2 regions of the Paenibacillus sp. Marseille-Q9583 genome follow, and region 2 is predicted to be linked to the other one. Evidence: a T-box and tRNA genes for the amino acid it is inferred to sense, from the RefSeq annotation. Region 2 holds a T-box; the other holds one or more tRNA genes.
The links. A T-box is a leader RNA that pairs with one kind of tRNA and senses whether it is charged. The one in region 2 lies ahead of pheS (phenylalanine--tRNA ligase subunit alpha), so its partner is inferred to be a tRNA-Phe.
Positions count from the first base shown of each region.

Region 1: it has a tRNA-Phe gene. The T-box ahead of pheS (phenylalanine--tRNA ligase subunit alpha) is inferred to sense a tRNA for this amino acid. The anticodon was not compared.

Region 1 is NZ_CDRJTB010000005.1:118,697-133,538, forward strand. It holds gene ACWNM1_RS04385 (acyltransferase family protein) at 1-1,184, opposite strand, end outside; partial or broken gene ACWNM1_RS04390 (NUDIX hydrolase) at 1,329-1,721, opposite strand; gene ACWNM1_RS04395 (vWA domain-containing protein) at 1,746-3,545, opposite strand; gene ACWNM1_RS04400 (MoxR family ATPase) at 3,548-4,609, opposite strand; gene ACWNM1_RS04405 (phosphotransferase enzyme family protein) at 4,685-5,671, opposite strand; gene ACWNM1_RS04410 (YdhK family protein) at 5,875-6,408, opposite strand; gene sleB (spore cortex-lytic enzyme) at 6,586-7,227, shown strand; gene ACWNM1_RS04420 (CD3324 family protein) at 7,273-7,539, opposite strand; tRNA gene ACWNM1_RS04425 (tRNA-Phe) at 7,652-7,724, opposite strand; tRNA gene ACWNM1_RS04430 (tRNA-Phe) at 7,743-7,815, opposite strand; T-box leader at 7,869-8,107, opposite strand; gene ACWNM1_RS04435 (GNAT family N-acetyltransferase) at 8,193-8,726, opposite strand; gene ACWNM1_RS04440 (GNAT family N-acetyltransferase) at 8,723-9,229, opposite strand; gene ACWNM1_RS04445 (DUF2935 domain-containing protein) at 9,569-10,372, shown strand; gene ACWNM1_RS04450 (CD3324 family protein) at 10,635-10,901, opposite strand; gene ACWNM1_RS04455 (protoporphyrinogen oxidase) at 11,097-12,491, opposite strand; gene ACWNM1_RS04460 (ABC transporter permease) at 12,664-14,842, opposite strand, start outside.
Region 2 is NZ_CDRJTB010000007.1:129,248-144,089, forward strand. It holds gene ACWNM1_RS05730 (hypothetical protein) at 1-564, opposite strand, end outside; gene pheT (phenylalanine--tRNA ligase subunit beta) at 764-3,208, opposite strand; gene pheS (phenylalanine--tRNA ligase subunit alpha) at 3,553-4,587, opposite strand; T-box leader at 4,746-5,032, opposite strand; gene ACWNM1_RS05745 (hypothetical protein) at 5,302-7,863, shown strand; gene ACWNM1_RS05750 (efflux RND transporter periplasmic adaptor subunit) at 7,921-9,288, shown strand; gene ACWNM1_RS05755 (ABC transporter ATP-binding protein) at 9,285-9,977, shown strand; gene ACWNM1_RS05760 (ABC transporter permease) at 9,980-11,152, shown strand; gene ACWNM1_RS05765 (diguanylate cyclase domain-containing protein) at 11,591-13,201, shown strand; gene pulA (type I pullulanase) at 13,261-14,842, opposite strand, start outside.

The sequences.
Region 1 (14,842 bases), on a different contig from region 2:
AAGCCTGGACGAAGACCACCCCTTCGTTTTACACTGATGTTCTTCCATGTTTCTTTAAATGAACCTCGACGAATGGGCTCCTCCACATACTTATATGACAATGCAGCTAGAAGAAAACTTACTGCTACCTGAATGATGATCCGAAGCATGCTGCTTTCTTCAGTACTCACATTCGAACTGCTAAGGATAATGACTGGAAAATGCCATATGTATAAGCTATATGATCGCAGCCCGATCCAACGCAAAGGTTTACAGCCTACGATCGACCCCAGACGGCTAGCAGGATGAGCTAGAACGGCAATAACTACAGCTGCAATCAAAGAAATCACTAAAAACCCACCACGGTAAAGTAAATCATCGAACTCATTAACCTGATTAAAAAGTACCAACAATAGAATGAGTCCTAATCCCCCTACAATATCAAGCACACGCCGAGCTGGTTCTGAGACATTATCATTAAGTTTCTGACTTGGCCAAGCAACTGCAAGAGCTGCTCCAATGAGAAGCGCAAATAAGCGGGTATCCGTTCCATAATACACTCTACTTGGGTCAGTCCCCGGTACGTAGATCAATGCCATGGCTAAAGCAGAGACTGCTGCGCAAGCCATAATCCATGCCATAAGCTTACCTCGCCGACGAGCGATTTTCATCACGATGATGAGAACTATTGGCCATAGAATATAAAACTGTCCTTCAATAGAAAGCGACCATAAATGTCCGATAGGAGATGGTGGGCCAAAGCTTTCAAAATAGGAAACATTATGAAATATTAGCCACCAGTTATTGAAATAAAATAAGGAAGACGTAAAGTCACCCTTGAGCCCAAACAATCTTGATGGTTCTATAATTAAAAGCCATATGGCAACCACAAAAAGCATAACGGCCATCGCAGGCAACAGCCTCCGCGCCCTACGAACCCAAAAGTCTACAAGGTTCAGCCTTCGGTGCTGCTCCCACTGGCTAATGATTTGGTCAGTAATGAGATATCCGGAGATTACAAAAAATATTCCAACGCCGAGAAGTCCACCCTCAGCCCAATTCAGATTCAAATGATATGCGATTACAGCGAGTACTGATAAAGCCCTTAGACCATCAATTCCTGGCACATAACGCCTGCCGCCTACAGATTGTATAGAAGACTGGCTCCTCATATTATTTCTGAAAAGCTTCGTGTTGTCTTTCATAATGTTTCAGTCCTTACCGTCGATTTATCGTTCATAAGTAAGACGCTGTAAACATATGAAAAGTTCTGTAATCAACTGAAAATGTTATAAAATAAAAAAATGAATCTTTGTTGATCGAAACACTTGTCCATTGTGCTCCCTATATTAACTCAGATGTGTAATAATAATTTCTTCAACTTCTGTACCCCATAACTCTACGTAAAAAGGCTGCACCTCATCATTTAGACAATACTCCAGCCGCAGTCTGAGGTTTTTCCATGTGACCATTTCCAATGCTTGTTCTATCGAGAAAAACCCAACTTCTAAGCTCTCGGAACTAGTAGCAGGTTCGCCGCCGATGGCTTTCCCTAGAAATAGGTTAGTACAAATAGATCGATCAACATTTTGAAAAACTCCGCAGAACTTATTAATCTCTATATCAATGCCCGATTCTTCTTTGGCCTCCCTGATTGCTGCTTCTATAAGGGACTCCTCCTCTTCAACCTGTCCGCCTGGCATCTCCCATCCTCTGCGTGGACCTTTTATTAATAAAACCTCTAATCATTTCTAAGATCTTCTACCTTAGTTAATTCTGAATACAGGTCCTTTGGGTGAGAAAGGCAAGTCATTTCCCTTGGGCAAAATATAAGCATGGTCTCTTTTAATGGTCAGCTTGTCACAATAACCATCTGTAATAATTAGAAGCGGTCCTTTTTTCGGAAAATCCTCAGCTTGTTGAATCAAATCAATAGCTGGTTGTAAGATCGTTCCCCCTCTTCCCTTCACTTGTACCCGATCTGCGATAGCCTCGGGGGGCATGTAACCTGCATCATAAGGACAAGCATCACAAAAGATAATCCGTGCAAAAGGAACATCACGAGCCTGCGCATAACTTGAAATGGCCCCTAATGCTTTGGCCAGAAGCTTTTTATCCATTGAGCCTGAGGTATCTAAAATAACTCCAAAAGTACGGCCATCATCTGCAGCGCCGCTATGAACCCATTGTGGTCGAGGGATATCAGGCGTAGAAGATTGACGTCTGCTAATTCGTGAATAAGATCTGGTCTTCTCAAGCGGTGAGAAATAATGATCAAACCAACGAGCAAGCTCTACATCCCATTTAATAGGTGGCTGGCCCAGCGCTCTAATCTCTTCAACTAGTCCTGATGGCAAAAGACCGCGGCTTTGCTCTTCATGATACATAAGTCCTTGTTGCATAGCATTCTTACAAAAATCATCAAGCGTTTGTCCTTCTCTCACATCCCAAAAACTAGATGAACCGTTATCTAAAATATCACCGAGTCCGTTGCCTCTCAAGGTTGCCAGTTTCTTATAAGTGCGGATATCTCCGACCATACGATCATAAATCGTTTCAGCAGATAAACCTTTAAGCTCAGGATCTAATAAGAGTCCAATTCGCGGATACTCCCCTACACTCATTTCTATTAGCCAAAGATTTATTACGTAGTCACAAGCCACATTCCAAAGATAATGATCTCGACCAAGACATCGCTCGTGATGCTGAAGCCCCGCATGCAGAAGCTCATGCGCCATCACGAAAATACACTCCTCATCGTTTAGTCCGGCTGCAGGGTTCATAAATATTTTGCGATCAACAACGTCAATGGCAGCTATGGAAATATCTAATCGCCGACATATCGCTGGATCTTCTATAATCTCAAAGCCGGCGGCAAGCGCACCTAATAAAGGATATCTATCCATGAACCATCGTTTTGCACGTTGTGGAGCTGTTAATGAAAGTGCAGGGTCACTAATAGTATTAGCATGGCCTCCAGCAACACTTACTGCATTCGTCACAGCATTGGATAACCCATAAGCAAAATAGGCTTCCCAATCCGGTGCTTTTCCCCAGTATCTTTTGGTGGTTTCTCTAACATTCATATCCAGTTTTGAAACACCCGCAGTCCCAAAATATCTGGAGTTGTCCGGATTTCCTTTTATCATAAACTGCTCGTAAAGCTGTTGTTCATCTTTAATTGTAAGATCAAATCGCGACTCCATATCTGCAGGGACTTTTCCAAACTTCAAGTCATTTAAAAACTTTGCTATGTACACATCACATGCAACGTTCCACGCCACTTGATTCTCTTTAATCTTTAAATGTCCAAGACCTAAATGAAGAAAACAATGTGCCAAAACGTACATCCATTCAGCAACCTCGCCACGCCGTTTAGGATGAGTGTAAATATAACCGTTATTAGTGACAATTGCCCAGCCGTCTTCAGGATAGGGACTATTTTCATTATGGATAATCGTAGCTCGAACAGATAACGGCGCAAAAATAGGATGATCCGCGATTAACGAACATGCTTCATTAAAATTTTTCAAAGCGGGATTATCTGGAGTTGTTTTTTTAGCCATATTTACCCTCGCTCTTTTATTGCAAGACGTGGTAAATCACGTACAATTTCAACCATTAACCAATCTGGAATATTATCACTTTGCTCCTGCTTAGCAACTACTAGCTGTGCAATTTCAAAGCTAATGACGGACAGGTCTTTAATCAGCTTTTTAACAGTGTGTGCAAATTGGCGATGTCCATCTCGTACGTTATCTTTAATCGGAGGTAGTTCTTTAATAATCTGGGCTCGCAAGGATTGCGCTAGGAAATACAGAAGATCCCGATCTTCTGGAGCCGTTGGAAATGAGGATTTACCATCTATAATTTGATTAAGTTCATATTTTCCAGTTAGATTTTTATAAAAAGCCCTGAATTGTGTGGCGTGAGAAGGTGTCAGTGAACCATTCGCTAAAATCCCCACGGTATCCACATTTATATCATCACCAAACTCATGTAGTGCATCACTAAGCATATGCCAAGAGCGTGGCGTGGAGAAAGGCTCTTCAGTCTTTGGAGGTGCACTCCACAGATGATCGGGACGCAATTCCAGATATTCAATAACCATAGGATGAATGCTATTCTCATATGCCCAAGAGATCCAATTCTGAAAAGATACATTTAGCTGTATATGGAACATCCGATTGATAAGCGCGGAGGACATAGGTTTAACAATTGCACTATCTTGTGCACGGTTACCAGCTCCTATTACTATAGAGCCCTCAGGTAGGTGATAATCGCCGATGCGGCGTTCGTGGATAAGACTATAAAAAGCTTTTTGCACCTCTTGAGAACAGGCATTAAGCTCGTCTAAGAACAAGCAATACGGTTCGTCCCGAGCAATCATTTTCGGAGGACAAAATTGGCTCTTGCCGTTAACGATTTGAGGTACCCCAATGATGTCTTCCGGTGCTAATTGAGAACCCAGAAGAGAAACACATGGAAGACCCACCTGATCAGCAAAAGCTTCTACAAGAGAAGACTTTCCAATACCAGGCGCCCCCCAAATAAAAACAGGGCGGATCACAGAAACGTTTAGAAGTACTTGCATAAGTTGAATAGGTGTTACAGGAGTTGCTAAATTCAAATAAATGCTCCTTTTTTATATGATATATCCTCATTATCTATTCTAAATATATTAAAAACTACGCAAATGGATTTATTAAAGCTCTAAACAAGCTTTGTCATTTAGGGCATCCTGAATATTACGGGCAAGCCACTCTCTATCCTGATCACGCTGTGACTCCGAAAACTCTTGAAATAACAAAAGCACTAATTCCAGTCGGCGCTTCTCAATAAAGAGCGGGAGCTCTTCTAGCCATTTATTGTCGAGTGCATACTCTCGATTATACCCTTTCATAAAAGACGTCAGCATGGCTGCCGCAAGACTAGAAGTTCTACTCTGCTCTACCTCCGGTTTTCGCCAATCCCCAAAGATGGTCGAGTAATAAACGGCAATGGCAATATCATGCACCATGTAGTCGTATCCGCAATCATCAAAGTCAAACACGGTGATCTGCCCCTCATGCACGAAGAAATTACCCGGATGCAAATCACGGTGACATAGTCCATAGCCTTCTCGATTCCGCGGCAACTGGTTAATCCGATCATTTATTTGAAGCAACTTTTCAAAAAGCTGCTGTTCAACAGTACCAAAGTTAGCAAAGTCAAACTCTAGCTTACCCTGATGTGGTCTTGCCAGAACAGTCTCCGGACGCTCGTAGTGCAGAGCTAAAGCATGCATTCTTCCTGTTACCTCACCCCATTGCTCAAAAAGCTCCGTTCCCCAATAGGGGTCGGAAGCATTAACATGACCACCTGGTGCTTTCTCCATCACACAGATCATAAATCTTTCTTCATCTTTGACTAACGTTTGTACCAAGCTGCCATCCTGAAAGGGAATGGGGGGAGCCAGTTGCACGCCATGCTTTGCAAGATGGTCCATAAAGTCAAGTTCAGAGATAACCATCTGCTGCTCCTGATGTGAATGATGAGTTACACGTAAAATAAATTCATGATCATCTTTTGGAAAGCTATAGACAACATTTTCAAAGCCACCAATATACTTTATCGTTGTCCAATCGACTTGAATCTGTTGTGCAGCTTGCTTAAGCATCTCTTCATCGAATTTCACCTGCCAGTTAGGCATTTCAATCACTCTCCTATCTTCTATGAAAATACCATTATAATGGTATATTTTGTATAGTTGTGCTTTATAAAGATATTTTAACACTTCACTTCCAATAAAAGAAGCAATCAAAAAAGGTAGGAGCAGCCTAGAACTTTAACAAAGTCCATGACTGTCCCTACCTTAATCATCTTTCATTACTTTTGAGCTTATATTTCTATTGGTTACTTTATTGCTGAAAGCTCATCTTCCGTTACCCATTTATGATTTTTCACTTTATCTCCACCCGTAGTAGGTGTGTAATCAATCATATATACCGTGGTTTGTTCCGCTGCGTTAATTTGAGCCGTTGCCCCTTTCATGTCTTTCATATGGTCAGCTTCCATTATGACTTCCGAGCCGGATTCATAGGGTTTGTCGGCTGCTTTTTTGATTTCCTCATGAATAATCCACTTGTGATTTGTAACTGGAAATCCGCCTGTTGCGGGCCTATAAGAAACGATATACGCAGTAGTATCAAAAGCTCCAACTATCGTTGCTGTTGCCCCTTTCATACCTTCCATATGCTCCGCTTGGATAATCGCTTTACTTCCTATTTTAAAAGTAGGATTCTCTGCCACTTTCAAATTTTCAGGTACGTTGCTTGAACTGGAAAGTGAGATATCTTCCATTATCTTATTGCCATAGCTATTATCATTACCACATGCGCTTAGAGTGAGTGCAGCTGCGATTATGAATAGATATAATTGCTTTTTCATAACATAAAACCTCCGATGTTGATGTGCCTCTGATTATTCATTTACCCATTTCATAAGATCACAAACCTAATGAAGTATTTTCGAAAATGTAAAATGGATTATTAGATTACCAATAAATGAGTGTTGTCTCAGTTATTGAAGGTTATTTATAATGTTTTCTGAAAGGAGGCTACTACAATGAAGACTAAAATATTCACTTTGTTGCTTCTTTTGGGTCTGGTAAGTATGGCTACAATGGTCGGTTCTGCTAGTGCTGCTCCGGTATTAACCGTAGGGAGTTCTTCTGGAGATGTGTGGGATCTTCAGTATCGATTAAAAGCTCTGAATTTCTATACTCAGCCTTTAGATGGTGTATATGGATCACAAACGAAAGCTGCCGTTGCTAAATTTCAAAAGGCCTACGGATTAAGTGCCGATGGAGTTACTGGTACAAAAACATGGAATGCTCTAAAAAAATATACGCTTAATATTGAGGAAATGGATATTCTGGCGAAAGTCATTTATAGTGAATCTCGCGGTGAGCCTTATAAAGGTCAAGTCGCAGTTGGCGCTGTAGTTATGAATCGTATACAATCTAGTCAATTCCCAGACAATATTAAAGACGTTGTATTTCAAAAGGGCGCATTTACAGCCGTATCTGACGGTCAATACTGGCTTACTCCAAACCGGACTGCCTATTTAGCTGCTCTTGATGCTGTCCGAGGTTGGGACCCAACAAACAATTCGATCTATTATTTCAATCCAGATACAGCTACTAGTGCATGGATCTGGACTCGTCCTCAGAACTTAAAAATTGGTAAGCATATATTTGCGAGTTAACGCTTCAAATAAATGTAATAGCCGGTCAACCCTTCGGTTGACCGGCTATTTTTTAGTATAAACAATTTTCTTAATACTATCTTTAGAAAGACAGTATTCACCTGAGAGCTGGTCGACGGTTGCACCAGCAGCAAACCTCAGGCAGATCTCAGTATTTCTTGATTCCAAATATTTTCTACTCCCTGACTTCTCACCCCATTTTACATGTAATTCTTCAGGCTTTGGAACGTAGACTTTACCACCGTTTATATATTTCTGTATTTCTTGTAGTAACTCTTTAGGGAAGACTGTATCTGCATTTACATATTTCATAATTAATCTACTCCTTAAACTTCTCAAATTAAGATAAAATAACAAACAACCTGTCTAACCATAATAGTCGGACAGGCTGTTTTTATAGAAAGCTTACTTATTAAGGTTAAGATGGCTCGGGACAGGATCGAACCGCCGACACTAGGATTTTCAGTCCTATGCTCTACCGACTGAGCTACCGAGCCTTGCTGTTAAAATTAAGATGGCTCGGGACGGGGTCGAACCGCCGACACTAGGATTTTCAGTCCTATGCTCTACCAACTGAGCTACCGAGCCTTGCATGGATACAAATATTTCTTCTAAATGGAAACAAAAAGACCCCTCGTCCGAAAAGGGACGAGGAGCCGCGGTACCACCCTAAATTAGAACTATTCTGTACAACAAACAGAAATGTTCTCACTTAAATATTTAACGGTTAACACCGGTACACCTCTACTTGCCAATTGGTTTCAAGGGACTGCTCCGGAGTGAACTTCGATCAACCCTTTTCTCTAGAAACGCTCTCAATCTCCGGCGTTTCCTCCCTGTAAAGAGGTATTGAACTACTTTTCTCCATCAAAGCATTTGTTTTGATATATAATTTTTCTAATTATAAGCCCTAATCCACTATAAGTCAATAGATGAAATAATTGCCTCATTTTGATTTGATTAGCTTATCCATTACAAAAATTAAAAATCATCTTTAATTCATCATCAAAAGACTTCTTACATTCTTCTTGAAAGCTATTACTAGTATATACTGTTAGTATCTTTCTCCAAAAATGCTGGGCTCTCCTATTTGTAGCTGTGGGATTGGTTTGTAGCTCCCATTTTCCAATATGAAGATTAAATACCTCCTTTGCCGCACGTTCAGCGATTCCCGTACCTCGGAAGGGCCGTAGGATAAAGAATTCGTTTAAATAAAATTCACAATCTGGTGGTGTATGAGGTGGTGTGGCTACTAATGCAAAGCCAGCAGGAATGCCATCCTTTTTTATTAAATAAGGATATAAAATTCCCGGCTTCTCCCACCATATATCGAAGACTTTATTCTGTTCATTCAGCGTCTGTGTTTCATTCTCCTCGTATACCCCGTATTGATTAGGAAGGTTCTCCCATATCTCTGATAGATCGTGTAAGTATAGTGGATAGAGATTGTTAATCATAAACTTCGTTGTGCTGTCAGTTATTGTTACGGTGATATTCATTTCGTTCTCCCCCTTCTATCGAATGCTTGAATATATTTTTGGAGATCACTCAAATAGCGTTCTGTATAGTTGTCTTTTGTATAATCCTTAAGAACTTTTCGCCAGAAAGCTATAGCAGGTTTATTATTTTCCATTTGAGCTAGTTTCCATTTAGCTTCTTTAAATAGATCAAGTGTTTTTATTGCGGCAGCAGTACCTATTCCATTTCTTCTGTATTTCTGCAAAATCATAAAGTCATAGACCACATGAGCTGGATCTGGGTCTGTATCTAAGTTTTCAAAAAGAATAACCACAAATCCAGCTAAGTTTCCTGAAACCTCAATCAAATATGGATTCCATCGATGATCCCCTTCCCAAAAATAATCAATATTCACCTCGAATTCCCCGTGCTGATTTACGTCTTGATCTGTAAATAAACTGAAATCATAATTGTAAAATTGATATAGATTAGACAATACCTCTTTATCTTTAAACGTTACTGGAACAAGATTAATTTCCATCATACCTCCACGTTTGTTCTCTAATTTCACTTCTATACTCAGTATAATTACGATCACTCTCTAGTAATATGCCATGTTCAATTAGAATTAAATTTTATATAAATTCATTATTCTTCTAAAATAAAAAGAGTTCACCTGAGTTTCACGCTCATATGAACTCCAATTTTATATAGGCAATAATTGCAAGCCGTCTGCTAAAGATACCGTCAATGTATTAACTGCTGTTTAAGTCCTAATTCTTTAGCTTTCTCCAACTTCTACATATTCGCATGAATTCTTGCGGATATAGTACAAACTTCACGCATATTATGATTGTATAATAATGGGAGGTGTGTTTTAAATATGCCAGATCCTTTTGTATCGAGATCTCTAGATGAAATACGATTCTGGTCACGAATCATGAAAGAACACTCTTTTTTCCTTAAATTAGGATTTCGTTGTGAAGACACGCAACTAATTAATGAAGCGAACTATTTCTACGCCACATTCGAAGCCATCGAGAATAGATCCCTAGGATTTACAGTTGATTCTGATCCGGCGGTGATACGGAAGTTTAATGAGGAAGTTCATAGTGCAGCTTCACATATCTGGGCTTTTAAAAGGAAAATATTGGGGTTGATATTACAATGCAAACTTCCAGGGGGAACGAACTTCCCTTTATTAGTGGATCATGTCAGCAGGGAAGCCAACTACTTTCGAAATCGACTGGAAGAACTAAATCAGGGCAGGTTAGATCCTTTACCAGACGCAATTATTAATGAAAATGTCTTCTTCCTTCGGATAATGGCAGACCATGCCAAATTCATTGGACATTTATTGGACCCCTCTGAACGTCAACTCGTTGAACAAGCAAGAAATTTCAGCCATGACTTTGATGTTTTGTTGTATCAAGCTGTTGATCTCAGCTCCATGCGTCCTCAATCCCAAACCAAACCTCTGCTCAGTCAGCAACTTGACGAGAATAAAGTCTCGGTTAAATCTCTCCGTGATTTTAAGAAAACCGCTCGGGATCTTATTGAAGAATGTCGTATAAAAAGCATCATTCATCCACTGCTTGCCGATCATGTATTCCGAGAAGCCGAAAGATTCCTCTATATTATTGATGCATTTGAAACCTCTTTGAATATGAATAAACAAATCGTATAGCATTACATATTTTATGGATAGGGCGTCTACTTGTATCAAAAATACAGGTTGTCGCCCTATCCATCTTTATATTTGAAAAAAAATTAAAGCACCCAATTTACAGCAGCAAATAAAAAGATGGATGAAGGCGTGAAATATGAAGGACAGTTTGTAGATAGAATCGATAAATATCGGAAAAGGTATGGTATTTAAGATTGAATGATAATTAAATCCTAAAAATCCACGTCAGAGCTTCCTCTAACGTGGATTTTTAGGATTATAGCTATTTTTTTGTGTAAACAATCTTCTTAATACTGTCCCTTGATAGGCAATATTCATCCGAAAGCTGGTCAACCGTTGCTCCAACGGCAAACCTTAAACAAATCTCAATATTTCTAGACCTTAAGTATTTTCTGCTCCCTGACTTCTCGCCCCATTTTACATGTGCTTCTTCAGGCTTAGGGATATACACCAAACCACCGTTAATATATTTCTGAATTTCCTCTAATAATTCTTTTGGAAAAATCGTATCTGCATTTACATATTTCATAGTCGCTCTGCTCCTTAAACTTTTTTTGAGTTTGAAGGTAGCAAAGTCTATTCTAAAAACAACCCTGCACAGTGCACTGGCGGTAAATCAAATTTTATTCGCTCTATACAAACAACCGCCGTTGTTTATAGTCTAGACTTTGCATAGAGCTTATCGCTAATTTTAATTTTCTCACTATTGTCCGCCCTCCTTTGTTTAATGTGTAATTACTTGTTCCAAAATACGTTCCGCTGTCTTCTCTCCATTTGCAATACAATCGGGAATACCCACGCCATAATAAGAACATCCAGCAAGGATTACATTCGGATAATGATCTGCAATCTTCTTCTCTAAGGATACTACAATCTCATGATGGCGTTTGTGGTAATTTGGCATAACATCATGCCATTTGGTCACATCGTGGGTAACGGGTTGTCCAGTAATTCCAAGACTGGTCTGTATATCATTCAACGCCACCTTTAATAATTCCTCTTCTGAAAGCTTAATCAAGGACTCATAATGCGGTCCTGAGCTTTTATAAAAGAGTCTGACAAGCAGACGTTGTTGACCAGACGTGTGCTCCCATTTGCGACTTGTCCACGTACAAGCATTACAAAGAACATCGTCACTGTTGGCTGTTATGAACCCTGTACCATTCACTGGCAGTTGACTGTCAGGAATATCAAATCCTAGATACACACTAATCATAGAGCTGTTAAATAACTGATTGAAATCTTGATTCAGCGCTTCGTCTTGAAGTAATGTTTGTGCAGTAGAATGCATCGTTCCTAGTACGGCAAAATCGCTGTCCAAGATTCGTCCATCTGCCAGTGTTACTCTGTACCGTTCTCCATCCTTTGCAATGCGCTCTGCCCGAATCCCTTTGATGATCTCAACATCGGACAGCTGTTCTTCCATGGCATCAATCAGAGCAGATACGCCACCCTTAAAAGACATAAACTTCTTATCGCCGTTCCCCTGGAATTTAGCCTTATTCGCGGACAATCCCTGAATAATACTTCCATATTCATTTTTATAATCAATCAAATAAGGAAGGGTCGAGGCAATGGTAAGTTCACTCAATTTCCCGGAATATACACCTGATAGGACAGGTGATATTTGCTTCTCGACAAGTTCTTTTCCAAAGAAAGCTTCCAGAAAATCACCTACAGAATCGTTTTTCGTAAAACGATCATTCGGAGTATAGAAATCTTTAAGTGCTTCAACTTTACCTTCAGCAGAGATCAAATCTGTAGTAGCAAGCGATTCAATACTGAGAGGGATGCCAAAGACTGCATCTTTAGGAATTTGTTTTAGCTGTCCTTCAGTATAGATATATGATATTCCTGTCGCATTATATACGACCTCATCTTGCATACCTAGTTCTTCAATTAATGGAGCAACATTTGTTTTACGAGTGACAATAGAATCTGCCCCGGACTCCATAATGAAGTCCTCATGCTGAAGTGTTCTGATTTTGCCACCCAGTCTATCGCTGGCTTCAACCAAAATAATTTTTACATCCAACTTCTTATGGTGTATAGATTTCTGTAGATAGTAAGCGGTAGACAATCCAGTAATTCCCCCGCCAATCACGACGACCGTTCTCAAGCGTTGACACCTGCCTCTAAAGTTATAATCTGTTAAATCCAATTGAATACATTATATCATAGGGATTTATATGTAATAACATACCGTTCTTGTCATATATGACACAAAATACCCCCAAAAAATATATACCTTCAAATAAGTCTAAAAAAGCCGCGATTATCGCGGCTAATCTTTATATATTCTCCTGTTTTAAAGCATCAATAATATTTTCCTTCTTCACTTTTGAACTGGAGTACAGCATAGCTGAGCTAACGATGATAAATACAGCGACAATGACATACAGGATACTCATCCACGGAAGTGTGAATCCATAAGAGAAGCTACTCATCATTGATCTATAGATCAGGTACATAATAACTATACTAATCGGAAGCCCATAAAGTAGTGACTTTATTCCATAAAAAACACTTTCGTAATTAATCATTTTATTAAAACCATTTGGCGTCATCCCCACAGACTTCAGCATCGCAAACTCTCTTTTACGAAGGGATATGCTAGTTGATATCGTATTAAAAATATTCGCAATCGATATTAAAGTAATTAAAGCAATAAAACCATAAGTGAAAATAGACATTAACATGATCATCTGCTCACTATTTTGTCTATTTTGATACACATTTTGAACATAGATATTCCGCTCTTTCATTTCCTCTATGGCTTGTTGTGTCGCTAATGGATCAGAGCTGTTCAGGTTTAGTCGACTTTGTATATCGTTACTCATCGCACCAATTGTTAGTTTATCGAAGATTTGTTCAGAGACGATGATGTTTATTCCACCAACCATTGCTGAATGTACTCCCATTGGACGTTTATCAGTTAGAGCGACAATTTTTACTGGTGATAAATCCGTCTCTTTTTTTGTATCCCAATCCGTATAAATAAGGTCAAGCTTTTGGCCGATTTCAGAGTGAAAAGCCTTGGTTTCAACAATTTTTTTGGCTTTCTCATCCTCAAAGGTGACGGTATCATTCACAATAGCTGACATCTGATTGAGATCCGTTAATTGTTCATAACTTATACCGACGGATTCTGCATAGGTTCTCAAACTCTGCTCATTTAGGGCATGGATCTGAATGTAGTAAGGATATTTCCCATTTTTTAAAATACTGCTATCCTTCTCCACGATTTCTTGCAATTCTTTTGCCATATCTTTTTCATCAATCCATGAACTCAAGCTTAGTTCCCTGACCACATTATATTCAGTTATATTAGGTAAGGCAGAGATCGATTTCGTCAGCCGATCTACTTTTTGAGCGTCCTCAGTCCCCATATAAACTTGAATATCATAGTTCAAACCATCCTGTGAGAGTTCTACCGACTTTCTCATATTCGTAGTGAACGAAGATACGGATAAAAACAGAACAATACTAATGACAAGGGAGAACACGGTTGCTTGGTACCTGCGTTTATTTCTCTTTAAATTCTTCAAACCAATTTCTGCTTCAATTCCAAACAAATTGCGAACGAACTTGGAAGTTTTCACCGCTTTACCAGAGAGCTTAACATCGGTTGTTTGTCTGATCGCATCAATTGCCGAAATCTTTGAAGCTTTTCTGGCTGGAAGATAGGTGGATATAAAAATCGTCAGTATGGAAACAACACAAGCGGTGAATAGGGACAGAGGTGTAACAACCAATGTTAATTTTTCAGTTATCCCTAGTACATCTTGAATCATCGTATTGATGAACATAAAAGTGATCCCGATTCCTGCAATTCCGCAAAGGATCCCAATAGGGATGCTAATTAAACCGATGATCATTCCTTCAAAAAACACCGAATTCTGCTTCTGCCTCTTTGTAGCACCTACGCTAGAGAGCATTCCTAAATGACGTGCACGTTCCGAGACAGAAATCGCGAATGCATTATAGATTAAAGAAACAGAGCCAATGATAATCACAGTCATAACGATGACTGACAATGAAAGAAGTGCATTACGTAAGCCATCGTTATTCGTCACACCATAATAGCGCAGCAGACTATTATTATAAGAAATCGACTCAATATTGTTTTCTTTTGCCAATTCCTCTGCATGCTTGTATATGGAGCTATCCACCTTGTTTAACACAACTGTCGCTGTAACTTTTTCGGCTGCTCCAATCAAGCTTTCATCCACATAACTTAAGGCAGTATAACCCGGAGACCATGTTGGTTCCCAAGTAGGACGCTTTATCACTCCCACAATCGTATAGTTCATTGGTTTTTTATGAATAATCTTTTCAAGCAGGATATCCTCTTCAGTCCGTAATCGTTCGTTCTGAGATAAGGGCTGCCCACTATTTTTATCATCCCTAGTAACTCGCTCTCCGACATCGAGAGTTAAAGTTTCACCAATCTTATAAGTGACTTTTGCA
Region 2 (14,842 bases):
CTCTCGATGATTCTCGCGCATAGCAGACTGTTCATCCTCATAACTTGTCCGCAGTTCCTGCAGCTCCAGCTCACGTGCAAGCAGCTCCTCTTCCAGCTTCTCTCGTGCGGCTTCAGCCGCTTGGGTTGCCTCCTGAAGCTGGTTAGCATGTACTTTACGCTCATTCTCCTGAATTTCCAGATGACGCTTGCGCTCTTCTTCAACCGCAGCAATCAGACGTGTAGCTTCTTCCTTAGCCGCCGCTTCAAGGCGTTCATATTCTTCTTGTCGCTCCCGCTGAACCTCCAGCAGGCGAGATACTTCCAATCGCAGTTCACTGCGTTCACCTGTCATCATGTTGAGTTCATTTTTAAAATCCTGAACCTGAATAGCCTGCTCCGCCATATGTACTGCTGCAAGCACCGCTATGCGCGGCGTATCCAGTCTGTTGTGTGATTTAGAAATCGAGCGCATATGTTCGTCAACATAACGGGCCACTTGTTTCATATATTCAGTGCTGCTTCCGACGAGTTTATAGGAAGTTCCGTATATCTCCACGGCGACACGTGTCCGGTCCATAGCCACAGTTGTGCCCTCCTTTGTATGTGTGCGGATTCTAAGTTAGTCTTACTGTTTCTATTGTAGCTTTTTTCTTAAGCATTTGGCAAAATCCCTTGTAATCAATAGATTCTCGCTGATATCCTCCGCATTTCACTCTACCCAGAAAAAGCCGCAGCGAATCTCAGTTTCTAAATGGATTCGCTGCGGCTTTACACAATTCCTGCTATTTTCTTAATTCTGCACCAAAAGTTTGTTGAAGGACTGATAATAGCTTATCATGCACCTCTCCAACCTCTTCATCTGTCAATGTATGTTCACCGTGACGGTACAGCAGTGAGATCGCAATACTCTTCTTTCCACTCTCTAACTTGCCACCAGTGTACACGTCGAATACCTGTACGGATTGCAGCAAAGTTCCTCCATTTGCACGGATGGAAGCTAGCAGATCACCTGCTGGTACAGTTGAATCTACAACCACTGCAATATCCCGTTCCATACCTGGGAAACGTGGAAGCTCATTATATTGCAGACGGCTTTGCGTGTTATCATACAGCGGCTGCAATAGAATCTCAGCTACATAAGTATCCACTAGATCAAGCTCTCTTTGCAGTTCCGGATGAAGCTGACCCATAGTTCCAATCTTCACACGACCCTCGTCTCCGACTAAATATACCGATGCGGAACGTCCAGGATGATACCCTTCTGGACTATCTCCCTCGTAGATAATTCTGTCTGTAAGACCCAAATAAGCAAATACAGATTCCAGCGCTCCCTTCAAATCAAAGAAATCTACAGGCTGTGCAGAAACGTTCCATTGCTTCACGGTTAGGCTACCGCTAAGCAACAACCCCAGCACCGGCAGTTCACGCGGCTGACGAGTCAACTGTTCTTCATCTGTGAAGAAGACATTGCCGATTTCAAACAACGCTAGATCGCTTTGACGACGGTTGGTATTATAGCTAGCAATATCCAATAGTTGTGGCAGAAGGCTAGTACGCAGTACACTGCGTTCTTCACTCATTGGCATAGCCAATTTAACCGCTTGTGAGCCTTCTGATAACTCAGGGAACATTTTGCTTTGTTTCGGCTGGATGAAGGAGTAACCCATCACTTCCTGATAACCGCCATGTGACAACAGGCGACGCAGTTCACGGCGGAGTGATTGCTTATGCGTCAATGCGCCTGGCGTTGTAACACCTTCAATCAGAGTCGTTGGAATATTGTCATACCCGTACAGACGAGCAATTTCTTCGATAAGGTCAACATCATAGCTGATATCGCCACGTCTAGTTGGCACCTGAACTTCGATCAATCCTTGTGCGGTATCCCCGCATTTGAAATGTAGACGACCAAACAATGTCTTCACTTCTAGCAAAGACAGATCTGTTCCGAGATAACGGTTCAGCTTCTCCATGGACAAAGTAAGTACTTTCTCTTCTCCAGCAACTATTCCTGCTTGCACAATTCCTTCATGCACAGATCCGCCAGCATAACGCGCAATAAGTACTGCAGCGCGATTCAATGCAGGGATCACTGCATTTGGATCCACTTCTTTCTCGAAACGAAGCGATGCTTCCGAGCGAAGTCCCAGTTGACGCGAGGTTTTACGAACGGTTCCTCCGTCAAACTTAGCGGATTCCAGAACGAGATTTACCGTCTCAGCAGTAACTTCCGTATCCTGACCTCCCATTACTCCAGCCAGAGCTACTGCTTTAGCTCCATCAGCGATAACGAGCATATGTGGCTCAAGCTTCCGTTCTTGGCCATCAAGTGTAGTCAGGACTTCACCTTCGTGAGCAAGACGAACGCCGAGTTCTCCGCCTTCTATTTTATCTGCATCAAATGCATGAAGCGGCTGTCCGTATTCGAGCATCACATAGTTAGTAATGTCTACGATGTTGTTAATTGGACGAATCCCTGCCGCCATCAGACGATTCTGAATCCACAGCGGTGATGCTGCAGGTTTAACACCTGAGATATAACGAACTGCGTAATGACTGCAATGTTCTTCATTCTCAATCTTAACGGAGATAGATTGAGCAGCTGCTCCGCTGATCTCAATCATTTCACTCGCAGGATCAGGCAATTTAATGTCACGTCCAAGAATCGCGCTCACTTCATAAGCAGCACCAATCATGCTTAGGCAGTCTGAACGGTTCGGAGTCAGATCGAATTCCAGAATTTCATCATCTAGACCCAGCAACTTTGAAATATCTTGACCGATCTCTGTACCTTCAGGAAGTACAAGAATTCCTTCTTGCTGCTCTTTAGGAAGCAATTTATCATTGAGTCCCAATTCTTTAGCCGAGCAGATCATCCCTTGTGATAATACCCCGCGCAGCTTCGCTTTTTTGATATCCAGCCCTGGCAGCTTAGCGCCAACAAGAGCTACAGGAACGGTTTGTCCTGCAGCTACATTCTTTGCGCCACAGACGATTTGCAGATCTTCACCTTGACCTGCATCCACGATACATACGTTCAGTTTATCCGCATCAGGATGCTTTTCTTTCGATTTCACATAGCCGGTTACGATGCCGGAAATCCCTTTATTGCGGCGCTCTACTCCGTCAATTTCAATGCCGGCAGCGGTAATCTTCTCCGCTAGCTTTTCGGCGGTTACTCCTTCAATCGATGTATAATCAGCCAACCATCCGGTTGATACTTTCATGTCCGCTCACTTCCTTTATGTTTCAGATGTATTTATCTACTTGCCGTTCGATCTGCTTCCTGTGGGAGTAGTACAATTTAGGATTACTCGATCAAAGCTTCATAACCGTCCTATTTAGAGCAGTCACTACGAAAAATATTGGACTTCCGATCGCTGTTATCCTCAGATTTCCTGATTAAAACCGCTTCTCGCGGTAGAAATCCGAGGATAAAGGCGAACGCTGGCGCTTCTACAGTTCCAAAATTTCTCTCCGTTCCTTCTATTTAATAGTCTTTTATTAAGCAAGATCAGTAACCCAATTGCTACTTACTCCTAACCCGTCAGCCAGCTCGCCCACCAAAAATCTAAACGCCCTTGAACTGCTTTACAAAACTCATATCGTTGTTATAGAAATGACGGATGTCATCGATGCCATATTTAAGCATAGCAATCCGTTCAACACCCATACCAAATGCGAAGCCGCTATACTTAGCAGGATCATAGCCACCCATTTTCAGAACATTTGGATGCACCATGCCAGCGCCAAGGATTTCTAACCATCCGCTTTGCTTGCACAGTCTGCAGCCATCGCCGCCACATTTGAAGCAGCTTACATCCACTTCAACGCTTGGCTCGGTGAATGGGAAGAAGCTCGGACGAAGACGAATGTCTGTATTCGGGCCGAACATCTCTTGTACGAATTGCTGCAAGGTGCCTTTCAGATCACTCATCCGAATGTTGCTTCCAATAACTAAACCTTCAATTTGATGGAACTGGAAGGAATGCGTTGCATCGTCATCATCGCGGCGGAATACTTTACCCGGGCAAATGATTTTAACTGGAACTTCACCGTTCATAGCCTGCATAGTACGAATCTGTACCGGAGACGTTTGAGTACGCATAAGCAGGTCATCCGTTAAATAAAAGGAATCCTGCATATCGCGTGCCGGGTGATTTTTAGGTAGATTTAGGGCTTCAAAGTTATAATAATCGGTCTCCACTTCCGGACCTTCAGCCACACGGTAGCCCATACCAATGAAAATATCCTCAATTTCCTGAACCACTCTGCTAAGCGGGTGAACGCCCCCTTGCTGCATGCGGCGACCTGGCAATGTTACGTCTACTTTTTCAGCCTGTAGACGTTGCTGAGTCTCTTGCTGTTGAAAAGCCTCTTGCTTCGCTCCAATAATCTCCTCAATGGCACTACGCACCTGATTCGCTACTTGCCCGATAACCGGACGCTCCTCAGCACTAAGTCCTCCCATACCACGTAGAACTTCTGTAAGCTCGCCTTTTTTACCGAGATATTTCACTCTTAGGTCATTCAAAACCTGTGGATCCATAACCTCCTGCAACTTAGCCAGCGCCTCAACCTTCAATGCTTCCAACTTCTCTTTCATGGCCGTGTACAGCCCCCTTCAATCATTGTCTAGTTCAAGCTAAAACGCCTTCGGCGTCCTTTAAGGACGGTATGCGTTTATGCGAGAATTATAAGGAAAAAGTATAGCGTGAAGCTTATACTTTCTTATAATTCAACAAAAAAAGGCCTTTCCTCCCGGTAAGGGACGAAAAGACCGTGGTACCACCCTTGTTAGACAAGCTGATCTGTTCCCCTTAAGAGCTTCATTCCCTCTTTTGGCTGGACAGATACCTATCTCACTTTATACAGAAATAACGGTCTGTGACCGGTTTCCCCTACGCTTCCTTACAAGGCAATCTTAAGGAATTCAAGGAACTGCTCCGGAGTGAACTTCGACAGCTCTGTATCCTAGAAACGCTCTCAATCACCGGCGTCTCCTCCCTGTAAGTCAGGCACTGTGTACTCTTCTCCATCACTGCATTTCACAATTCAATCTAATTGTCAGGTATCTCTTTTATACAAGAGATATGTCTTTTTATTATATGCAAAATCTGTCGTTTTGACAAGTTCAAGCATAATTAGGGCAATTTTTATCTGGCTTTAAGCTGGCTTTAAGGTTCAGAGCCATTTAGGGGACTTTTTTTCAGCTAACGTTCAGCGGAGCTTGATAATTTCCATTATTAAGAAGGCATGGTTGTACTCAATCATAAATCACCTTCAAAATACAAGGACTTTCATACCGGGAGGGAATTACATGCATGCACGAAGAACAAAAGTAGCTGTGATCATACTTAGCGCAGCAGTTCTGAGTCAAGCTTCAGCGTATGGAGCATACGCGGCATCAACTACTACTTCATCCACCAAAACAGCAACTGCCACCACTGTATCCACTCTGGATAAACTCGGCTCGATAGCTTTAAAGAGTAACTTTAGTGTGAAGCTGACCGATGTTGGCTTTTTGACTCAGGATGGGGGCAATATTCTTACATACACCCTCAGCTATAACAATGGGAGCGGAAGCAGCATCAATCTTGTGGACTATTTCTCTAAAGTAACTACTGCCGGAGGAACCGTTATCCAAGGAAGCCCAGTAACCAGCAGTGCAACCATCAAATCTATCCCCTCCAAAAGCAGTCAATCCGTAACCTATTACGCAAACGTCGGTAAATCCACATCTTTAAATGGAGTGAAGATTTCAGTATTCGGTTGGGATTTCAGCAGTACTGATTATCAAAAAAAGCTGGGGACCTTCACCTTGCCTGTGGCTTTTTCACAAGCGGTCGCTAGAGGCCAAAGTAAAAAGATAACCTTGAATAATCAGCCCGTAACAACCAAAATGGAAAGTCTGCAAATTTACAAATATAACGGTAAGGTATACGCCAAAGTAGGTGTGAGCTTAACCAATCAAGGAACCAAAGTGCTAAGTGATCCTGGACTTAAGGGATACCTCGCATCTGCAGGAGGATCTGTATTTGAATTAACGCTTGATGATGCGAGCAGTAACTACAAAGTACAGCCACAGGAAAAAAAGACGATCTACTACATGACGGAAATTCCCTCTTATATGAAGACAGACAATATGACTCTGCAGTTTGCTGGAGAAGATACCTCATTAAAAATAGCTTTGCCCATCGTCACCTATAACCTTCCCGCTGCTACCACACCAGATTTTGTCGTAGCCAGCAATGTCATCAAGAAGCTTACGATCAACAATAATACTGTCGAGACGCAGTTAAAAAGCGCCAATGTCTATGCCGACAACGGCACCGCGAAGTGGACGCTGCAATTCCGAGTAAAAAATAGCGGCAACAAGGCGATTACTTTGCCTGCTTATGAGTTTACCGTTAAAGCCGCTGAAGGATATAGCTTTCCGTTGGACACGAAGGCTTTCGCAAACCTTACACTCAAACCCCTTGAAGAAAAAATAATTGAGCTCAGTGCAGAAGTTCCGCTAACGATAGCTCAAGGAACGCTACAGCTGCAAATGACTGAACCCGCTGTAGAGGGTAAGATCATTTTTCCTACAGCCTATTATCAGATTCCTTACACACTCCAAACTAACAATTGGCAGGATACAGAATACGCGGTGGAGAACAGTTACGGCACATTTGCTGTCAAGCTTGAGAACATCCAGCGGCTACCTTGGGCAGACAAAGATCAGCTTGTAGCTAAAATCAATATTCGCAACACGAAATCGACCTCTGTGCAGCTTCCTGCATTTACAAGTGTCATTAAAGCTGGTGAGAGTGATATTAGCAGCACTTCCCAAGTTGTCACAGAAAGCACGCAAACCATACTCGGGCCAAATGAATCCGCAGACGTTTATGTCGTAGCCAATGTTCCTTACACCTACCAGTTCAATCAATTAAAAATAACGCTGCAAGAAACCTCCGGCGAAAGCAAAATTAATTTTCTTTCTTTAAGTACAAATCAGTTGGACAGCCGTGTTCAGGAAGTTGCAGCACTAAGTTCCTTCCAAATTGACCTTGAAAGTAAAAAAGCAGAAGTGTTAGAGCGCCGGACAACGGTTTATCAGGGTTCGAGCTCCAACATCATGTACACAGAACTGGAAATGAACAGTGAGGAAACACGTAAATCGGAGCAGGCTCAACTCGTAGCTTATTACAAAACGCCTGACAATCAATATTACGAAGCCGAGGTCTACCAGTCTACAACTTCCACGAGCCCTAACGGAAAAAATCTGGTTACCGTCTGGACTAAGCTTCCACTTGGAGTAGATCCTTCTCAGCTTGTTCTTTATGTCGGTGAAGGGGTATCCGAAGGAAAACTTACGGCTCCTGGTGGGAAATCAACGGGATATATCAATACGGTGTCACTGGGACTAAATAATGTTGCGGTGGAGTCAAAAAGTAATCTTTTGGATGTAGAATTGTTCCCTTATACCCTATCCGTTACAAATGCAGTCGCCACCGTCACTGGTGGAAAAGATACGCTAAGCACTGTCCTAACCTACAACCTGTCGAGCAGCACGCTTTACGAATTGGGTACCTATGAGCACAAGCTTGTACTAGAGTTGATCGACCCCTTCGGACAAACGATGGAGAAGACTTTAACACTGGGCACAGATCTACCATTAGGGAACTTCAAGTCATACACCACAACATTCACAAGCAATCTTTACAAAACTCTAGGTGGCGGCGCTATCCGATTGAATGTATACGACGAATTCCAAGGTCATCGAAATTTGCTGGGAACTGGGACCTATGTTGTCACTTATCAGGCAGTGACAACGACTTCAAACAACAATTCCACTTCAAACACCGATTCTATTGCTAACAATCCATCCGACACTTAGTAAGTGCGCGAGGGTGGCCTAAGTTAAAAGAAAATTGATGATCTATGGAGGAAAGAAATGAAGAAGAAAAAAGTGTTGCTCTGGACCATCGGGGTAGTAGCTGTAGCAACAGCCGGATTGTTGGTGTATACATTTTTGCCTGATAAGAGCAGTCAGGCTGCTGAAGTGCCCGTTAATACAGCCACGGTTACGAAGGGCGATATCGTAGTAAATGTATCTGGAGCAGGCTCCGTCACGGCCACTGAAACAGGAAAAGTGAAAACGAAGGACGCTGGAACCGTAGCTGAGGTGCTTGTCAAAGAAGGCGACAATGTGAAAAAAGGTCAGACCTTAATTACCTTCGAAGGCAATGATTTGAGCGACAATCTCAAGCAGGAACAAACCTCTCTTACCTCGCTTGAAGAGGATCTTCAAGACAAGCAGGAGCAGTATAAGAAGCTTGCCGTGGCAGGTGCCTCCGAGGATGAATTAGCCAGTGCCAAACGTTCGATTGAAAAAGCGAAAACGGATATCGCTTCTCAAATCGAAAAAATTGCATCTGTACAAGAAGATATGATCCCTCCAGATCCCCTAACCGCCCCTATTGACGGAACTGTTACAGCGGTTAACATAGCCAGCGGTGAAAAAGCGATGGATGGCTCTGAACTCATCGATATCACCGATTATGCTAATTTAAGCGTCATAGTGCAGGTGGATGAGCTTGATATTCCTACAGTGAAAATAGGGATGCCTGCTACCATTTCATTGGATGCCCTGCCCGACACTGAATTCAAGGGGAGTGTTACTGAGATTGCCAAGGAAGGCACCGTCTCGAACGGAGTCTCCCTCTTCGATGTTACCGTTGGCTTAACCACCTCCGAAGGTGCCCTTGTAGGAATGTCGGCAGAAGTTTCAGTTACAACAGCTGAGAAAAAAGATGTGTTAACCGTGCCTATTGAAGCTGTTCAAGAAAGAAATGGCAAGTACACAGTTTCTCTCCCTTTAACAGCGGGTTCAACCGATTCCTCAAAAGCCTCTAGCGAGGGCCAAGCACCGATGCCTAGTGGGGCTCCTGATGCTCGCGATGGCGCTATGCCTAGTGGAGCGCCTGATGCTCGCGGCGGTACTATGCCTAACGGAGCAGCTGGCACAAGAAACCGTGGAAATAGTAATCAGCGAACAGTTTCCGTCGAAGTGGGCATCCATGATGAGAGCAGTATTGAAATTGTCAGTGGGCTTAATAAAGGAGACAAAGTGATCATCCCTACTGTCATCTCTACCAAAACAGGTACAACTAGTACTGAGATGCAAATGCAAGGTGGCATGGGAGGTATGGGTGGCGCCGGTTTCGGCGGTGGCGGCTTTAGTGGCGGTGGTGGCTTCAGTGGAGGTGGTGCTGGTGGCACGGGTGGAGCACCTGGTGGTGGCGGAGGTGGCAGTAGATGAGTGCTTTAACGCCACTGATCCAAGTCCAGAATATGACCCATGGCTATACTATGGCCGGAGAAACTATGACAGTTCTAAAAAATCTTTCCTTTACAATCGACTTCGGAGAGTTCGTCGCGATTATAGGTCCTTCCGGTTCTGGTAAATCAACACTAATGAACATGCTCGGATGTCTGGATGTATCGGATGAGGGAAGCTATCTTCTAGACGGACAAGAGGTTCGCAAGTTATCCGACAACAAGCTGGCAGTTATCCGGAATGAGAAGATCGGCTTTATCTTTCAAAACTTCAATCTCCTCCCCAAGTTGTCTGCTGTCGAGAATGTGGAGCTTCCGCTAATATACCGCGGCCTCTCACATCGAGAACGTAGAGAAACAGCGCAGCAAGCACTCCTTAAAGTTGGTTTGGAGAAGAGAATGCATCACCGACCTTCTGAGCTTTCAGGAGGACAGCAACAGCGTGTAGCGATTGCGCGAGCCATGGCTGGATCTCCCTCGATTCTACTTGCAGATGAACCTACCGGGGCGCTTGATACGCGAACTGGACAAGAGGTCATGCAGATGATACGAGAATTAAATGAGCAGGGTCACACAATCATCCTAATCACACATGACCTCGAAATTGCAAAGCAAGCGAAGCGGATCATTCGTATTCAGGATGGCAACCTCGTAGAAGATCGGAGGCATTAGAGGTGAAATTATTTCAAAGTATGCGGATGGCTCTAAAAAGTATTTACAGCAGTAAAGTAAGAGCTTTTTTAACGATGCTGGGTATTATTATTGGTGTATCATCCGTTATCATCCTCGTTTCTGTGGGGCAGGGAACTACTTCTCAGATTACGGAGCAGCTTAATGGACTCGGAACAAATCAACTGATGGTAAACATCACTGGCCGTGGGGCTACCACCTCCCTCACCTATGAAGAAGCTTTGGCACTTGGAGATATAGAGGGGATAGAAAATGTAGCTCCTGTGATCAGTGGCAACGTTACAGCCAAGCATAATACTGAGAATGTCAGCGTTACTGTTGAGGGCATTACACCTTCTTATGAGGACGTTAAGGATTTCCATGTACAGTCAGGACGTTTCCTGCTTGATATTGATACGGAGTACCGGCAGAAGGTAGCGCTAATCGGCACAGGTACGGCTGAGGATTTATTCGGTACAGATGATCCTGTAGGCCAAAAGGTACAGCTAAACGGGATCAGCTATAAAATTGTCGGTCTTTTGGAAGCGAAAGGCTCTAGTCTAAGTGGTTCCAACGATGATATCTTATTGATCCCTATAGCTACTGCAGAACGTCAGTTAAAAAGCAAAGGCGTACGTTCCATCACAATTGCGACGACTTCAGCAAACACTGTAGCTACCGTAAAAGATAAACTAGAGAGTACACTGGATGCTAAATTTAATTATGCGGATAATGCTTTTAATGTATTTGACTCTCAAGAGATGCTGGAAACTGTAAATTCTACGACAGCTACGCTTTCAATGGCACTTGCGGGAATTGCCGGCATTTCACTGTTTGTCGGGGGGATCGGCATTATGAATATCATGATCGTATCCGTCAATGAAAGAACAAGAGAAATTGGTATCCGCAAAGCAATCGGCGCCAAAAAACTCGATATTCTCTCTCAATTCATGATCGAATCCATTGTGCTTAGCGGATTGGGTGGGGTGGTCGGTGTTGGCATTGGAGCCGCAGGTAGTTGGTTACTAGGAAAGTACACTTCACTTACAGTATCCATTGCTTGGGATATGGTACTGATATCTTTTGTTTTCTCCTTGCTTATCGGCGTGATTTTCGGAATGATGCCTGCGAACAAAGCCGCACGGCTTCGCCCCATTCATGCACTACGTAACGAATAGTAACTTCAAGTCAGCTGCTACAGTCATTATTATGACTAGGCAGCTTTTTTAACATAACAGAACGCATAATTTTGGGGCTTAGCTGGGTATCATTTACGAAAGCGTTGGGTAATAGGATTTATGGATTTGAATATAGATAAGGCAATAGGCCCATACCAAAATCATTTAAATTTTTATTATTGATATTTATTTGAGGAAGCGATTGCTCTATAAGTAGGACGTCCTATATACTTGTTGTACTACAAACTGCGATTCACACACAATTTATCTTTCCCATGCCTCATTTCCCACTATGTTACAACACCTCTTTTTTTACATAATCACTCTCAACATCTTTGCCTGAAAATAAAACACGCCTGCCACAATATGGAAGTTCCGCAGGTTATAGGTTAGCAGCAATAAGATTTGTTAAACATCTTATGCGGGGAGAAGATGACCGTGGCTGGATTTTTCGATATCAAAGTAACACGCAAACTAATCTTTATTTTTGCTGCGATCTCCATTCTACTGGTTGGGATTAGTGTAGCTTCTTTACTCTATCTAAATCACACCATTAACAGAATGTCAGATTCTTTATATGAAGATGTATTTGAGAACTCTGAGCTCATACTGAGTGCTGATCGTGATCTGTATCAAGCCGCAATCGCTCTCCACTCCTCCATGAGCTCGAACCTCACTGACGCTGAACGTGATCAGTTCATTCAGGAATTTAAGGACAATAATCAACAAGCACAAGAACGGGTAGGCCTAGCAAGTTCAGACATCAAATCTATCAACAAACCTTACAGTGATTTGAAGCAGGCAAATATACTTACTGAATTAGAGAACGAGCTCCATGCCTTCGAAACATCCCTAATCCTTTGGAAGAGCACAGGAAGTACATTGATTGCTGAACGGATGCAGATCGGATGGGATCCTGCTTCATATCATCCTGTAAGTCTGAACATGCAGTTAAATGAAGTCAGAACTCATCTAGATCAATCAGAAGACCTGATAGACACCTACGCTTTACAAGTAACAGATGGGTTCCAAGATAAAAAGAGTGCACTCTTTGCGCTATACTCATTGGTCTTCTTTATTCTGCTTCTAGTTATTATTTATCTGGGTCGCAAAATCATTTGGCTCAAAAATGAAATGCTGGAGGAACAAACACTCTATCAGCTAATCGGCGAAACCATGTCTGACTTTATTATTTTGACTGATCCTAACGGGTTGATACTATATAGCTCCCCTTCACATTCAAGTATTCTCGGCTATGTTCCTAAAAAAGGTGACCCACTCTCCAACTACATTCGTGAACCGGAAATTGCTTGGGCTAAACTAAAGAGTGTCGTTCAAGGAACCCCTCGTATCTCAGAGCTACGAATGCGTGGAGCTGAAGGGCAATGGGTATGGCTGGAAACGAAGGTGTCGCCTGTTCGGGGAAGCAATAATTTCCCAGCACAATTTATGTTAGTGTCCCGTGAAATTACACAACGGAAGCAATACGAAGAACGATTACATAAGCTAGCCTTCTATGATCATTTAACCGCGATTCCCAACCGTGCTCATTTCAAAATGTACATGGAGAATCTCATCAACCAACCCGAGGAACGGAGAAAGAATATTGCACTCGCATTGCTGGATTGTGACAGATTCAAGCAGTTAAACGATACCTTAGGACATCTGGCTGGAGACGAATTTCTCCAACTGCTCTCTCGAGAGCTTTTGCAAACGGTTAAAGGTGTAGGCCAGGCGTTCCGGATTGGCGGTGATGAATTCGCGGTGGTACTGCACCGATTTACTTCTCCAGAAATGTTAGATGAAATGCTACAACGGTTGCTTAAGTTATTCAACAAATCTTGGTCTATTGACAATGGATCTAGCTTCCACACCTCCGCAAGTATTGGTGTAGCCCTATTTCCTGAGCATGGAAGCAGTATTAATGAACTTCTGCGTGCCGCAGATCTAGCGATGTACCTTTCCAAAGACCATGGAGGGAATGAAGCTAATCTCTACTACGAGCTTTTAGATATAGGTTTATCCAACCAGATCATCGGAAAAGCATAAGATCAACAAAAAGAGCTGTTCAGGGGTACAACTAACCCTGAACAGCTCTTTTTTATTTTTTAACTGGTTAACTGCAAATGATCATCTGAGATCCCATCATTCTCCTGATCACGATCTATAACCATGACCTTGATCAGCTCGTCATCCTTGGAACAATCTATGAAGCGATCGCCATCCCCATCCTTCTCTTCCCAGTCATTAAGTCGTAATATATACCCGATAGAATCTGTATCTGGCAACACCTCAATTCGTGCAACTGCACGCCCATCCTCCATATACCGAAAGTCGCATTGTCCATCCTGAATTCCTGTATCCCAAACCCAAAGATTCCAGCCTTGATATTTCCCATCTGGCCGCTCATAGTGTACTTCGATAATTTTGGACCGCGGTGCTGGCTCACCACATTCATCATAGAGCACCATCATCGACAAGCCTTCAATTTCCACCTCGCTACCTGCAACCTTTCGGAATGCTTCTGTCCCCGCTCGGGTATGATCCACCACCACGTTCCAACCGTTATTAGCTTCAGGAAGAGATAGCTTTACTCGATCATTATTGGCATTAAAGATGACTGTTATATTGTTCCAGAGGTCGCCTCCTGCATGATTTCTAAGCAGGTACGACACAATCCCCCCATCACAGCGCAGAAATTCCAGCGAACGCTCAATTTCTTGCCGACCATGTAGACGAAATGCCGGATGTGTACGCCGCAGTTCGATCAAGCCTTTATAATATTGAAATACAGGCTTAAACATACTCTTCATGTTCCAGCGGATCGCGTTAATCGTATCACCGCTACGGTAGCTATTATGATCTCCAAATTTACTGCGCAGTAGCTCATCACCGGCATGCAGGAATGGAATCCCTTGCGAGGTCAGGATGATTCCATTTGCAAGTAGGGATCGGCGCACGGTCTCATTGCTGAGAATATTCTCCTGATCTACATTCACATAAGGATTAGCCCGTGAAACGGCATCCTGAAATCCCCCTTGAACGGTAAGCACCTTATCCCATAAATTCAAATTGTCATGGGCCGTTACATAGTTCACCGATTCCACTGGGGAGTCTGTAAATTCGTGGATGGCTCCTTTGATTCCGGCTGCAATAGCCCCTTCTTTGCCGTATTCCCCTGTAATAAAGCCCCGTCCCCATCCATCACTATCACCTTTGATCGCCGAACGAAAGTTATCATTGAAGACAGCATATCCTTTCCCCCGCTGAACACCTTTTAGCGTCTTTGTTGCCAGTGGAGAATCTCCACCTGTCCAAGGTTCGCCATATAACAGCAGATTAGGATTCACCTCAAGTCGAAGTTCTTCCGTTATTTCACGCATGGTCACACTATCCATCAGACCCATAAGATCAAATCTGAAGCCATCAATATGATACTCCGTAGCCCAGTAGGACAACGAATCCTTAATATATTTGCGTACCATCGGACGCTCTGTAGCCAGCTCGTTACCAACTCCCGAGCCATTAGATAAACGTCCCAAGAAATCACGGCGATAGAAGTAATCTGGGACAAGCGGCTCGAAGGGGCCCTTCTCCACAGCGTACGTGTGGTTGTAAACCACATCCATAATCACTGAAATCCCACGACTATGCAAAGCCTGAACCATTTCTTTAAATTCCCGGATTCGT